2 linked regions of the Geomonas sp. RF6 genome follow. Each later gene encodes a partner of the first gene's protein in a complex. Links are inferred from orthologs where the notes say so. Each region holds a gene or a part of one and is shown on either strand. Other genes may lie near its edges.

The links. Proteins that work in one complex are often made in the same cells at the same time.
Region 2: the proteins of secA (region 1) and secY are in contact, whole or in part, in a crystal structure (PDB 3DIN), measured with the Thermotoga maritima proteins. The link is inferred for Geomonas sp. RF6 from one-to-one orthologs. Residues at the interface, in WP_004082002.1 of Thermotoga maritima: Glu261, Ala262, Arg263, Lys300, Ala301, Arg302, Thr303, Ile304, Ile305, Leu323, Tyr324, Asp325, Pro326, Val329, Ser330, Tyr333, Ile336, Lys340, Phe345, Val349, Glu363, Phe364, Tyr374, Ser375, Gly376, Gly377, Glu393, Ile395, Thr482, Ser483; in WP_004081795.1 of Thermotoga maritima: Glu108, Gly109, Glu110, Glu111, Ala236, Glu237, Arg238, Arg239, Ile240, Thr241, Ile242, Gln243, Tyr244, Ala245, Arg246, Arg247, Val248, Thr249, Gly250, Arg251, Arg252, Val253, Tyr254, Gly256, Ala257, Ser258, Thr259, Tyr260, Leu261, Pro262.

Annotation. Positions count from the first base shown.
Region 1 is NZ_CP087999.1:4,035,875-4,044,264, reverse strand. What follows is about bases 2,524-5,970. They hold secA (preprotein translocase subunit SecA), read right to left. Parts: upstream 5,598-5,970; coding sequence 2,724-5,597; downstream 2,524-2,723. Other genes in these bases: mnmH (tRNA 2-selenouridine(34) synthase MnmH), read left to right, coding at 5,854-5,970. Also shown: LPW11_RS17275 (serine hydrolase domain-containing protein), read right to left, coding at 1-724; LPW11_RS17270 (DUF2914 domain-containing protein), read right to left, coding at 868-1,275; bifunctional glutamate N-acetyltransferase/amino-acid acetyltransferase ArgJ, read right to left, coding at 1,329-2,510; more of mnmH, read left to right, coding at 5,971-6,882; LPW11_RS17250 (DUF2156 domain-containing protein), read right to left, coding at 6,895-7,770; LPW11_RS17245 (universal stress protein), read right to left, coding at 7,996-8,390. UniProt on the Escherichia coli protein: Required for protein export, interacts with the SecYEG preprotein conducting channel.
Region 2 is NZ_CP087999.1:2,914,750-2,919,296, reverse strand. What follows is about bases 1,604-4,547. They hold secY (preprotein translocase subunit SecY), read right to left. Parts: upstream 3,758-4,547; coding sequence 2,450-3,757; downstream 1,604-2,449. Other genes in these bases: rpsE (30S ribosomal protein S5), read right to left, coding at 4,425-4,547; rpmD (50S ribosomal protein L30), read right to left, coding at 4,218-4,397; rplO (50S ribosomal protein L15), read right to left, coding at 3,760-4,200; LPW11_RS12640 (adenylate kinase), read right to left, coding at 1,794-2,441; map (type I methionyl aminopeptidase), read right to left, coding at 1,604-1,791. In the rest of the region: rpsD (30S ribosomal protein S4), read right to left, coding at 1-56; rpsK (30S ribosomal protein S11), read right to left, coding at 95-490; rpsM (30S ribosomal protein S13), read right to left, coding at 506-874; rpmJ (50S ribosomal protein L36), read right to left, coding at 900-1,013; more of map, read right to left, coding at 1,045-1,603. UniProt on the Escherichia coli protein: The central subunit of the protein translocation channel SecYEG. Consists of two halves formed by TMs 1-5 and 6-10.

The DNA.
Region 1 (8,390 bases):
CCGTATAGATGCGGTCGTCGACGACCGTGGAGGCGCAGCGCTCTTTCTTCGCGGGGTTGAACCCGGTGTCGTTCATGGCGAGCGGGTGATAAAAGGAGGCGTAGCTGAAAAGGTCGAGGCCGGCACCGGTCGCTCTCTTCACCACTTCCGCCAGGAGGATGAAGTTGATGTCGGCGTACCTGAAGCGGCTCCCCACCTCCCCCTTCAACTTCTGCAGCGCGGACCCCTCGATTGCGCTCCCGAGAGGGTTGACTGAGGCAAGTGAGAAGTCGTCCAGCCCGGAGGTGTGAGTGAGGAGATGGTACACCAGCACCTGATCCTTGCCGTGTCCCGCGAACTCGGGGAACCACTTCTGCACCGGATCGGTGAGTGAGACGCGCCCGTCCGCGGCAAGCTTCAGGACCGACGGAGTAGTGGCGATGACCTTTGTGAGGGAGGCGACGTCGAAGACGGTATCGACGGTCATCGGACGGGCATCAGGGAGTGCGGAAACGCGGCCGTAGGCGCGCTGGAAGAGAGTGCCGCCGCGGTTGCCGACGAGGACGACGCCGCCGGCGATGAGCCCCTTGCCGATCGCCTCCTCGATAAGGCGATCTATCGCGGCGGGCTCCCCGGCTGCCAGAGCTTCGGTGGAAAGGGAAATCAGGAGGAAGCAGATGATGATTCTAAGAAGGGACACGATTACTGCACCTGCGTTCGCACCGGGCGAACGATTCCATTGCATGAGTCGGAGCTCCCCCCCGGACGAGGGGGACGCATCTTTGAGCTATGTAGCTGTAGGCCGGGATAAGCCGAAGGCGTTCCCGGCGGTCCACCCACTAGCGGTACCGGCCGGAAACGCCTCCTCTTTTCCTGCAGGGTGGCGTTCTAGTTCATGGTGAAACTGACCGACTTCAGCACCTTCCCGTCGGCGTCGACCGCGTCGCAGCGCCACTCGCCGGAGAGCCCCTTCTCCACCGCCCTCTTCGAGTAGGTGCGCCAGCGCCCCCCCTTCACCGGGAGGACGTATTCACCCACCGGCTCGTCGTTTAGGTACCAAACCTGCTTGATCGTCGTGTCGGTGTCCTCCGGGGAAGAGATCCTGGTAAAGCAGTACAACGCCTTTACCGAGGTGGAGGAAATGCGGCGCACCGAGTCGATCGGGTTTCCCTTCACAATCTTTGTAGTCACCGCCATCTCGGTTATCTTCAGGTCCGCCGCATGAGCGGAGCCGAGCCCGGAGACGAGCAGGGCCAGGGCCAGGGCAGTAGTGCAAAAACGCCTCGTAACAGTCATGGTACCTCCAGCTGGTGCGCTGCGGGGTGTTTTTTGGCGGTGGCGGTTTTCTGTCAGGTCCGGTAGTCCGCGTTGATGCGAACATAGTCGTAGGAGAGATCACTCGTATAGACAACCGCCTCCCCTTCTCCGGCACGAAGGTCAATGATAACGGCAATTTCCTTCTTTTTCAACACGTCGCTCCCGCGAGCCTCCGCGTCCCCGCCGGCAAAGACGCCCCTGGAGACCATCTGGACGTCGTCGAAGAAGAGGTCGACCTTCGACTGGTCCATCTCGATCCCGGAGTAGCCGAGGGCGCAGAAGATCCTCCCCCAGTTGGCGTCCTGGCCGAAAAAGGCGGTCTTTACCAGGAGGGAGTTGGCGATGGCAAGAGCCCCCTGCTTCGCCTCGGCGTTAGTGACTGCGCCGCGCACCCTGATCTCCACGAACTTCGTGGCCCCCTCTCCGTCCTTTACGATGAGCTTGGCAAGGGAAAGGAGGACGTCGTGCAAGAGCGCGGTGAATTCCTTCGCCTCAGGTGTTCCCGGCACGATGGTGGGGTTGCCGGCGGCGCCGTTTGCCATGATGAGGGCGGTGTCGTTCGTGGAGGTGTCGCCGTCGACCGTGATGGCGTTGAAGGAGCCGTCCACCGCCTCCTTGAACGCTTCCTTCAAAAAAGCCGCATCGACGGCGGCATCGGTGACGAGAAAGGAGAGCATCGTCGCCATGTTCGGCTGGATCATCCCGGCGCCCTTGGCGATTCCGGCTATCCGGTAGCTTGCCCCCCCGGCACTCCCCTCCCGCACCTCCATCTTTGCGAAGGTGTCGGTGGTCATGATGGCGCTGGAGACGTCCTCGAGCGTCCCGGAGGGAAGGTTTGCCACCAGCGGCTCGATGCCGTCGCGCAGGCGCTGCACCGGGAGGCGCTGGCCGATGACCCCGGTGGAGCAGATGAGGAGGTCGTCTTCGGCGATGCCGAGAGTCCCGGAGGCGAGCCTGCCGTACTCAAGGGCGTCGGCCATCCCCTCCTCGCCGGTGCAGGCGTTGGCGTTCCCGCTATTGACTATGAGGGCGCGGCAGACGCCGTTTTTGGCGCGCTCCATGGAGATGAGAACCGGCGCGGCCTTCACCTTGTTGGTGGTGAAGACGGCGGCGACATTGGCAGGTGACTGGGAAAAGATGAGAGCCAGGTCGAGCCGCCCCGGCTTTTTGATGGCAGCCTCAACGGCTGAGAACTGGAAACCTTTGACGTTCATATTCCCCCCTGGTGAGAATAAAGGGTTTTTGGAAATTGCCGGTAGATGCCGCAGGACGTCCCCTCCCCCCTTGCGGGGGAGGGACAGGGTGGGGGGGAAGGTGCCTCCGTTACAGCAGATGGCAGCTTCACCCACCCCCTGTCCCCCTCCCGTCAAGGGAGGGGGAACCGCAGGCACTTTTTCCCCGAGTTCCAAGTACCACGCATTACAGGACTACTTGCCGCAGCACTTCTTGTACTTCTGGCCGCTGCCGCAGGGGCACGGAGCGTTGCGGCCGATCGCCTTCTTCACCTTCACCGGCTTTTGTGCGTGCTCTTCTTCCGCAAGGTTGAAGACAAGACGCTGCTGCTGGCGCTGCTGCTCCAGCTCCTGCTCACGCTCCAGCCGCTCCATATCGTCCTCGTGAGCCACCTGCACCCAGAAGATCTTCTCCACCACCTCTTCCCGGACCCTCGCCATCATGTCCATGAAGAGCTGGTACGCTTCCCTCTTGTATTCCTGCTTCGGATCCTTCTGGCCGTAGCCGCGCAGGCCGATCCCTTCCTTCAGGTGGTCGATGGAGAGGAGGTGGTCTTTCCACTGCGCGTCGATGACCTGCAGCATGATCACCTTGTGCAGGTGGTCCATGAGCTCCTCGCCGAGCTGGTCCAGCTTCTCGGTGAAGCGCTGACGGGCGGCGTTTCGCAGCATATCCTCCAGCGCGGGGGGGGTGAGACGGTCCAGCATCTCGGCGGAGATGTCGATGTGGTAGGCAAACGCCTTGTACACCGCCTCCCCTATCCCCTGCCAGTCCCACTCGCGGGCCGGCACCTTGTCGATGGCAAAGGCGCCGACGAGGTCGGTGATCAGGTCGTCGACCATCCCGAGGAAGCTCTCGCGCAGCCCTTCGCCGGAGAGGATCTCCCTTCTCTGGCTGTAGACGACCTCGCGCTGCTTGTTCATGACGTCGTCATACTCGATGAGGTGCTTGCGGATCTCGAAGTTGTGAGCCTCGACCTTCTTCTGGGCGTTCTCGATGGCGCGGGTGATGAGGCCGTGGGTGATCGCCTCCCCTTCCTCGATCCCGAGCTTGTCCATGATCGCCGACACACGCTCCGACCCGAAGATGCGCAGCAGGTCATCCTGCAGCGAGAGGTAGAAACGGGAGGAACCGGGGTCCCCCTGACGGCCGGAACGGCCGCGCAGCTGGTTGTCGATGCGGCGCGACTCGTGGCGCTCGGTGCCGAGGATGTGCAGGCCGCCCAGGGTCACCACCTCATCGTGCTCCGCGGAGCACACCGGCTTGTACTTTTGCACCAGCACCTGGAACTGCTTCGTGAGCTCCTTCAGGACCGCTCCCTCCACATCGTCGTCATCCGGGTCATCGTCCGCAAAGAGCGGGAGAACGACCGGGGCGAGCTGCGGGTACTCCTCCTGCAGGGCGGCCTTCTTCTCCTCGGCGGTCTTGTCGTAAAGCGACTCGTAGAACTCCATGAAGTCGTGGGTCTTCGTCTCGGGGCTCCCCTTGAACTCCTGGCGAGCGAGCCCGTCCGGGTTCCCCCCCAGGAGGATGTCGGTACCGCGCCCCGCCATGTTGGTGGCGATGGTGACCATCCCCTTGCGCCCTGCCTGGGCGACGATCTCCGCCTCCTTCTCGTGCTGCTTCGCGTTGAGGACGAAGTGCGGAATCGCCTGCTGCTTCAGGAGCTCGGAGAGCTGCTCGGACTTCTCGATGGAAATGGTGCCGACGAGAACCGGCTGCCCCTTGGCGTGCAGCTCCTTGATCTCCTCGATCGCCGCGTTGAACTTCTCCCGCTCCGTCTTGTACACGACGTCCGGGAAGTCCGGGCGCAGCAGCGGGCGGTTGGTGGGGATGACCACGACGTCGAGGGTGTAGATCTTGTGGAACTCCTCCGCCTCGGTATCGGCGGTACCGGTCATGCCGGAGAGTTTGTCGTACATCCTGAAGTAGTTCTGGAAGGTAATCGTCGCGAGGGTCTGGTTCTCGTTCTCGATCTTCGCCCCTTCCTTCGCCTCGATCGCCTGGTGCAGGCCGTCGGACCAGCGGCGCCCCGGCATGAGGCGGCCCGTGAACTCGTCGACGATGATGACCTCGCCGTCGCGCACGACGTAGTCCACGTCCCTCTTGAAGAGAGCGTGGGCGCGCAGGGCCTGCTGGGTGTGGTGCAGGATCTCCATGTTGCGCGGATCGTAGAGGTTGTCGACCTTCAGGAGCTTCTCCACCTTCAGGACCCCCTCCTCGGTGAGGGTCGCGGACTTCGCCTTCTCGTCGACGGTGAAGTCGCCGGTGTAGTTCTTTCTCTTCCCGGAGAGGGTATTTGCCTCCACCTCGATCACCTCGCCCTTCTTCAGGAGGGGGATGATGCGGTCGATGATGTAGTATTTGTCGGTGGAGTCTTCGGTCGGACCGGAAATGATGAGGGGGGTACGCGCCTCGTCGATGAGGATGGAGTCGACCTCGTCGACGACGGCGAAGTTGAAGCCGCGCTGCACGTACTCCCCGAGGTCGAACTTCATATTGTCGCGCAGGTAGTCGAAGCCGAACTCGTTGTTGGTACCGTAGGTGATATCGGAGGCATACGCTTCCCGCCTTTCATCGTCGTCCAGGCCGTGCACGATGACACCGACCTCGAGACCGAGAAACTTGTGAATGCGCCCCATCCACTCGCTGTCGCGCTTGGCGAGGTAGTCGTTGACGGTAACGACGTGGACCCCTTTGCCGCTGAGGGCGTTCAGATAGGAGGGGAGCGTCGCCACGAGGGTCTTCCCCTCCCCTGTTTTCATCTCGGCGATCTTGCCGGCGTGGAGAACCATGCCGCCGATGAGCTGCACATCGAAGTGGCGCATGCCGAGGACCCTTTTGCCGGCCTCGCGGCAGACGGCGAAAGCCTCGGGGAGCATGCTGTCCAGGGTTTCCCCTTTGGCGTAGCGCTCCTTGAACTCAAAGGTCTTGCCACGCAGCGCATCATCGGAGAGCTTGGAGACTTCGGCTTCGAGGCTGTTGATCCGTTCCACAACAGGCCACATGCGCTTCAGCTCCCGCTCGTTTTTGCTCCCCACGAACTTCTTGATAAGTGCAGCAAACATCTATAAATCTCCTTGAGTTACGAAAAAAAAGGGATCAAAAAACAGTGTAAGATACCATAACAGTGAGAACCGCTCAATAGAAAAGGCGGCAGCGGCGTAATATCTTTAATGAAACAAGGGGTTTCACCTCCATTCTATCCCATTCCCCCTCGCAAGTGGTACATCGTCCCCCTCCCCTGCGCTGCCGAGGTTGTGCATCCCCTTCTTGCAATAACGGGAACGCCTTCCTATAATGGCAGCCGCAAAGGAGAAGTGTGTGCCCCCTACCATAGAATTCGACGAAACCCTCCTCGACACCCATCTGGTAGTCGATGTGCGGACCCCGCTGGAGTACGCAGAAGATCACCTCCCCGGTGCCATCAACGTCCCCCTTCTGAGCAACGAGGAAAGGGTGGAGATCGGCACCCTTTACAAGCAGACTGGGCCGCACGCCGCGCGGATCCGGGGGCTCGAGCTCACCGCCCACCGTTTCCCGCAGATCGTCGGCGAGATCGCCTCGCAGGGAGCAGGAAGACCGATCCTCGTCTACTGCTGGCGGGGGGGGCTGCGCAGCAAGACGGTGGCCTCCATACTGCAGCTCACCGGCCACAACGCGCGACAGCTCATCGGCGGGTACAAGGCGTTCAGAAACCGCGTAGCGGAACTCTTCGAGCCGTTCAACCCGCCGATGCCGCTAGTGGTGCTGCACGGGATGACCGGCACGGGAAAGACGACCTTCCTCCTGCAGCTCAAGGAGAAGGGATTCTCCGTCATCGACCTCGAAGGGCTCGCCTGCCATCGCGGCTCCGCCTTCGGGCAGCTGGGACTTGTCCAGGACCTCACCCAGAAGCGCTTCGAGACCCTCCTGTGGGACGCGCTCCGAAAGGCGCCGAAGGGAGAGCCCCTCATCGTGGAGGGGGAAAGCCAGCGCATCGGCAGGGTATCACTGCCGGGGAATTTCTACGAAACGATGCAGCAGGGGATCAAGGTCTGGTGCCACGCATCCTCCGAGACGAGGGTGGCCCGGCTCATGGAGGAATACGGGCTGCCGGAGTACCGCCAGGAGATGGCGGACGCGCTGGAGCGGATCAGGAAGAAGCTCGGCGGGGTGCACTACGAGGAACTCGCGGGGAATCTGGAGCGCTGGGAGATGGCGCCTTTCATGAAGGGGCTGATCGACAACTACTACGACAAGGTCTATTACAAGACGAGAACCTGGACAGAAGACCACCGTCTCTCTCTGGAGGACTACGATCTGGCGGCGGTGGAACTGAACGATTTTCTGCGAAAGGCGATCCCGGCGTAACCATCGGAAGGCTCACCCCTTCTTCGTCACCCGATACTTTTTCACCAGCTCGTACGGATGGTAGGAGAGCTTCGCGCTTCGCAGGCTCTCCTGCCCCAGGTCCTGCTCCCGGTTCACATAACGCATCCCCGTGAAGAGCAGCCGCGCGAACTCACGGTTCACCAGCTGATAGACCCCCTCCATGAAGACGTCCCCCTTCTCGAAGTGGCAGACGGCCGTCTCCGCATTAAGCGCCTCCCCGAGAGCAAACCCCTTCACCCGCCCTTCCACCAGCACGACAATCCCCGAGAGGCCGAGTTCTTCCGACATCTTCAACGCCTCCGCAGTCCCCTCCGCCTCGCCAATCATCGAATCGGAAAGTTCCGTGCGCACCCGCAGCCATTCTTCGAGAAGCTCCAGGCAAAGATCCCGGTGTCTCGGCTCGTAGATTTCCGTGGTGTAGCGGTTGCGGGCTGCAAAGTAGTTAACCCTGTTTTTCTTCTTGTGATACCTCTGCCCCGGAAGGGTCGCCAGCTCCTCCCTCAGGTGGAGATAGTCGAAGCTGTCGCGGTCCTCCGCGATTACCACATCCTTTCCCTGTAAAAAGCGCTCCACGAAAGGATCCCCGGCGCCGTAGAGCGTCATCCCCTCGGAAAGAAGGCGGTCAAGGGCATCCTCCACGGTCCCCAGCGGCGGCAGGAAGTACTCCGTGCCGTCATACCCCCGGCCAAGGATGACGATGGCGTCGCCGAGGGCAGTGATCTTGTAGGCATGGACGGTGCGGAAGAGATAGAGATTGGCGAAGGTGAATTCGGAGATGCGCGGCTGCATCTCCCGGAAGATCCGGTCCAGAAGGGGCTTGTCTTCAAGGTCGAGCGGTCTCGATACGGGATATCGCGGTATCTCCATTACCTCTCCACAGCAGGCGCCTGCGGGCGCGCCTCAAGCTACCTCGCTTTAACAGTCGGGATCGGTCTCAAGCGGCGAACCGAAACCTCCCGACGACAGTAGCAGATTTGGGGGGAAAGTAAAATTTCTCCCGGATTGCACGGGAGTGCCGACACGGCGTGAGGAGGGTGAGGCGGGAGGGGAGCAGCGGGTCAAGCCGAACGCCGCGTTTAGTGGCGACAGTCGCTACCGTACGAGGTAGACAGAGCACTTGGCGCCCTTTACGACCTTGTGGGAAACGCTTCCAATCACCTTGCGCTTCAGGAACCCTTTCCCGGTGCTGCCGATGATGATGACGTCGATCTCTTCCTGCTGCGCGAGACGGAGAATTTCTTCGGCAGGGTCCCCGTGCGCCACCGCCGTTTCGAGGTCGACCCCTTCGTCGGAGGCCTGCTTCAAGATGACGTTGAAGATCCGCTCCTTCGGATCATGCCACTCGTCGGTCTCGGCCTCAGGGTCGGCAGGTTCCAGGTCGGCAGGACTCTCGCTATCTTCCTCCGGGATCACCAGGAGCGCAAAGACCTTGCTTTTGAACCTGCTCGGTGTCCCGGCAGCCATACGGATCGCCTCCTCCCCGGCCT
Region 2 (4,547 bases), 1.1 Mb from region 1 along the record:
AGCTCCGTGCCTTCCCTTCTGCACAACCTGCATGAGGGACCTGTATACCTAGCCAATTGAAGACCTCCTTACCTTAACTGATAGTTCCGTGTCTCTAGACTCTTCTTCTCTTCGGCGGACGGCAGCCGTTGTGCGGGATCGGCGTAACGTCACGAATGAAGCTCACGCTGAACCCTGCGGCCTGAAGCGCGCGCAGCGCGGACTCGCGGCCGGAGCCGGGGCCCTTGACGTACACCTCGATGGTGCGCATGCCGTGCTCCTGTGCCTTCTTGGCGCAGTCCTCTGCAGCCATCTGGGCGGCAAACGGGGTGCTCTTGCGGGAACCCTTGAAGCCTTTCGCGCCGGAGGTGCTCCATGCCACCACATTCCCGACCGGGTCGGTGATGGTGATCATGGTATTGTTGAACGTCGCCTGAATGTGGGCAACGCCAGTGGGGATATTCTTCTTCTCTTTTTTCTTCTTTACGACTTTCTTAGCCGGGCTCGCCATTAATCCCTCCGATCGTTATTTCTTCTTGCCAGCGACCGTACGAGCCGGCCCTTTCCTGGTGCGCGCGTTGGTCTTGGTGCGTTGACCGCGAACCGGCAGACCCTTCCTGTGACGCAGCCCGCGGTAGCAGCCGAGATCCATCAAGCGCTTGATGCTCATGGAGATATCACGGCGCAGATCCCCTTCGACCTTGACGTTCTTGTCGATGTAGTCCCTGATCTTCGCGATCTCGGACTCCGTAAGATTGTCGCAGCGAGTATTGAAGTCAACACCTGTTGCGGTGAGAATCTCCTGGGACAAAGATCTGCCGATGCCGTAGATATAGGTCAAGGCGATCTCTATGCGTTTATTCTTTGGTAGGTCTATCCCTGCGATACGTGCCAATGCCCGCTCCTCCTAGTAAGTACTCTTAGCCTTGTCTCTGTGAATGTTTCGGCGTCTCGCAAATGACCCTGACGATCCCTTTGCGTTTGACTATCTTGCACTTCACACAGATCTTCTTTACCGATGCCCGAACCTTCATTGTTATGTCCTTTCGAAACAGAATTGCAGTTTTAGATACGTGAAAGAATCAGCGGACCGTCGTCCGTTACCGCCACCGTATGCTCGAAGTGGGCGGAGAGTCCGCCGTCGCTGGTAACGGCCGTCCAGCCGTCCTCCAGCACCCGCACCTCGTACCCCTTTTCATTGATCATGGGCTCGATGGCGAGAACCATCCCGGCCCGAAGCTTCGGTCCCTTCCCGGGTGCGCCGAAATTGGGGATCTGCGGCCCCTCGTGCAACTCCTTCCCGATCCCGTGCCCGACGAAGTCGCGAACTACGGAGAAGCCGCGCTCCTCCACGTAGCTCTGAACTGCATGGGAGACATCGGAAAGCCTGTTACCAACCTGCGCCTTTTCAATCGCCGCGTACAAGGACTCCTCCGTCACGGCAAGGAGTCGTCCTGCCGACGCCGACACGGGTCCGACAGGAAAGGTGTAAGCTGCATCACCGTAGAAACCGTTGTAGATGACGCCAAAGTCGAGACTCACGATGTCACCAGGCACGAGCTCCCTCTTCGACGGCATGCCATGAACGACCTGCTCGTTTACCGAGCAGCAGAGAGAGTAGGGAAACCCGCTATACCCTTTGAAGGCAGGACGCGCCTTCCTCTTCAACGCTTCCCGCTCCGAGATGGCATCGAGTTCGAGAAGTGTCACACCAGGCACCACCCGCTCTTTAAGGATCGCCAGTATCTCGGCAACGATCTTGCCGGCGCCCCTCATCTTTTCTATCTCTGCAGGGGACTTGAGAACGATCACCCTTACGATGCCTTCAGAGCTGCTACGATCGCCTCATGAATCCCTTCAACGGACCCGGCGCCCGGAACAGCACGGAGAAGACCGGCAGCCTCGTAATAACTGATTAGCGGCGCAGTCTGCTCGTCGTAGACTTCGAGACGGCGAAGAATCGTCGCCTCCTTGTCGTCATCCCTCTGATAGAGCTCACCGCCGCAAGCATCGCAGCGACCGGAGGCCTTGGGGGGAGCGAACTCGAGATGATAGACGGCACCACACCCGTGGCAGGCGCGACGCCCGGTCAGGCGCTTCAGGACTTCATCCTTGTCGACACTGAGAGAGACGACGGCATCAATGGAGCGCGACAGCCCGGAAAGAACTTCGCTCAACGCGTCAGCCTGGGCGACCGTCCTAGGGAAGCCGTCGAGGATGAAACCGCGTGCGCAGTCATCCTGGCCGAGCCGCTCCTGGACAATACCGATAACGACGCTGTCGGGAACGAGGGCGCCGGCGTCCATGAACTCCTTCGCCTTCATCCCCATAGGGGTAAGCCCTTTAACGGCAGCCCGCAGCATATCACCAGTGGATATCTGCGGGATCCCGAACCTGTCGATCAGAAGTTTTGCCTGAGTGCCTTTGCCGACCCCCGGGGGTCCAAGCAGGATCAGATTCATGTAGTCACCTATCTTCTGCCCTTCATGCGTACACCCTTCATAAACCCTTCGTAGCTGCGGGTGATAAGGTGCGATTCAATCTGGGCCAAGGTATCCATACCGACGCCGACGGCGATAAGGAGCGCAGTGCCGCCGAAATAAAAGGGCAGATTGAACTTCCCGATCAATATCGAGGGGAGCACACAGACCGCCGAGATGTAAATGGCACCGGCGAAGGTGAGCTTGGTCAGCACCGCATCGAGAAAGTCCGAGGTCTCTTTCCCCGGACGGATCCCTGGTATGTAGCCACCCTGCTTCTTTACGTTGTCAGCGACATCAACCGGGTTGAATGTCACAGCCGTATAGAAATAACAGAAAAATACGATGAAGGCAACATAAAAAACGTCGTAGAGCCAGTTCCCGGGGGTCAGGCTCTTCGAAGCCTGCTGCACCCAGGGGACGTTTATGAAGTGCCCCACAGTCGCAGGGAACATGATGATGGAGGAAGCGAAGATCGGAGGAATAACTCCTGCCATGTTCACCTTCAGAGGGAGGTGAGATGTCTGGGCTCCGTACGTCTTCAGCCCGACTACCCGCTTCGCATAGTGTATCGGAAGCCTCCGCTGACCACGCTCCATGAAGACAACTGCTGCGATGACTGCGAACATCATCGCGGCCACAAGGATCAGGACGAAGATGGAGAGCTCGCCGGTCTTGATGAGGCGAAGGCTGTTCCCGATCGCGGTGGGGATCCGGGCCACGATACCGGCGAAGATGATGAGGGATATCCCGTTGCCGATCCCCTTCTCGGACATCTGTTCACCGAGCCACATGATAAAGGCGGTCCCTGCAGTGAGGGTCACCACGGTCAGGAGCCGGAAGCCCCAGCCGGGGTTCGGGACCACCAGCTCCCCTGCAGGCCCTCTCATGCTTTCCAGGCCGATGCTGATGCCGAAGGCCTGGATCACCGAGAGAACGATTGTGCCGTAGCGGGTGTACTGGATGATCTTCTTGCGCCCCGCCTCACCTTCCTTCGAGAGCTTCTCGATACTCGGAAGGACCACCGAGAGGAGCTGGAAGATAATGGAGGAGGAGATGTACGGCATGATTCCCAGTGCGAAAACGGTGAGCTTCTCGAGCGCGCCTCCTGAGAACATGTCAAACATCCCGAGCAGGGTACCCTGGGCTTGCTTGAAGAAATGGGAAAGTGCCGTGGCGTCAATCCCCGGGGTGGGGATATGACACCCGACACGATAAACCGCCAACATCGCCAGCGAAAAAAGTACTCTCTTCTTAAGTTCGGGGATCTTGAAGATGTTCTGGAAGGCTTCTAACAAGACTAGATCTCCTCGATGGAACCACCTGCTGCGGTAATCTTCTCACGTGCGGAGCCGCTGAACTTGTGCGCCTTGACAGTGAGGGCCTTCGTCACCTCACCGGTGCCGAGAATCTTGATGCCGTCCTGGATGCTCCCCACGAAGCCGCCCTTCACGAGCGCCTCGACATCGACAACGCTCCCAGCTTCGAAGACGTCGAGCTGGCAGAGGTTCACCACCGCGTAGACTTTCTTCGTGAGCGGGTTGAAGCCGCGCTTCGGAAGCCTTCTGTGCATCGGCATCTGGCCGCCCTCGAAGCCGGGCTTCACGCTGCCGCCGCTTCTCGCCTTCTGGCCCTTGTGACCTTTGGTCGCAGTCTTGCCGTGCCCGGAACCGGTACCGCGGCCGATGCGCTTTCTATTTTTGTTGGAGCCGGCTGCCGGCTTAATGGTATTTAATTGCATTCTCTCACCTCAGAGGATTACTCTTCCACTCGTACCAGATGGGACACCTTCGCGATCATGCCACGGATCTCAGGGGTATCCTGGAGGACGACGGTCTTCTCGCGCTTCTTGAGCCCCAGCCCCAGCAGGCACCCGCGCATGGAGGGGTTCTGCCCGATGTGGCTCTTGATCAGGGTAACCTTCAGTTCTGCTGCCATCTTAAAACTCCTTGAAATAAAGTGCCCTTACTCGCCGGACAGACCGCGTCTTGCCATGAGCTCTTCAGCGGTTTTCAGCCTGGAGAGGCCTGCGAAGGCGGCCTTCACGACGTTGTGCGGGTTGTTGGAGCCGAGGCATTTTGCGAGAAT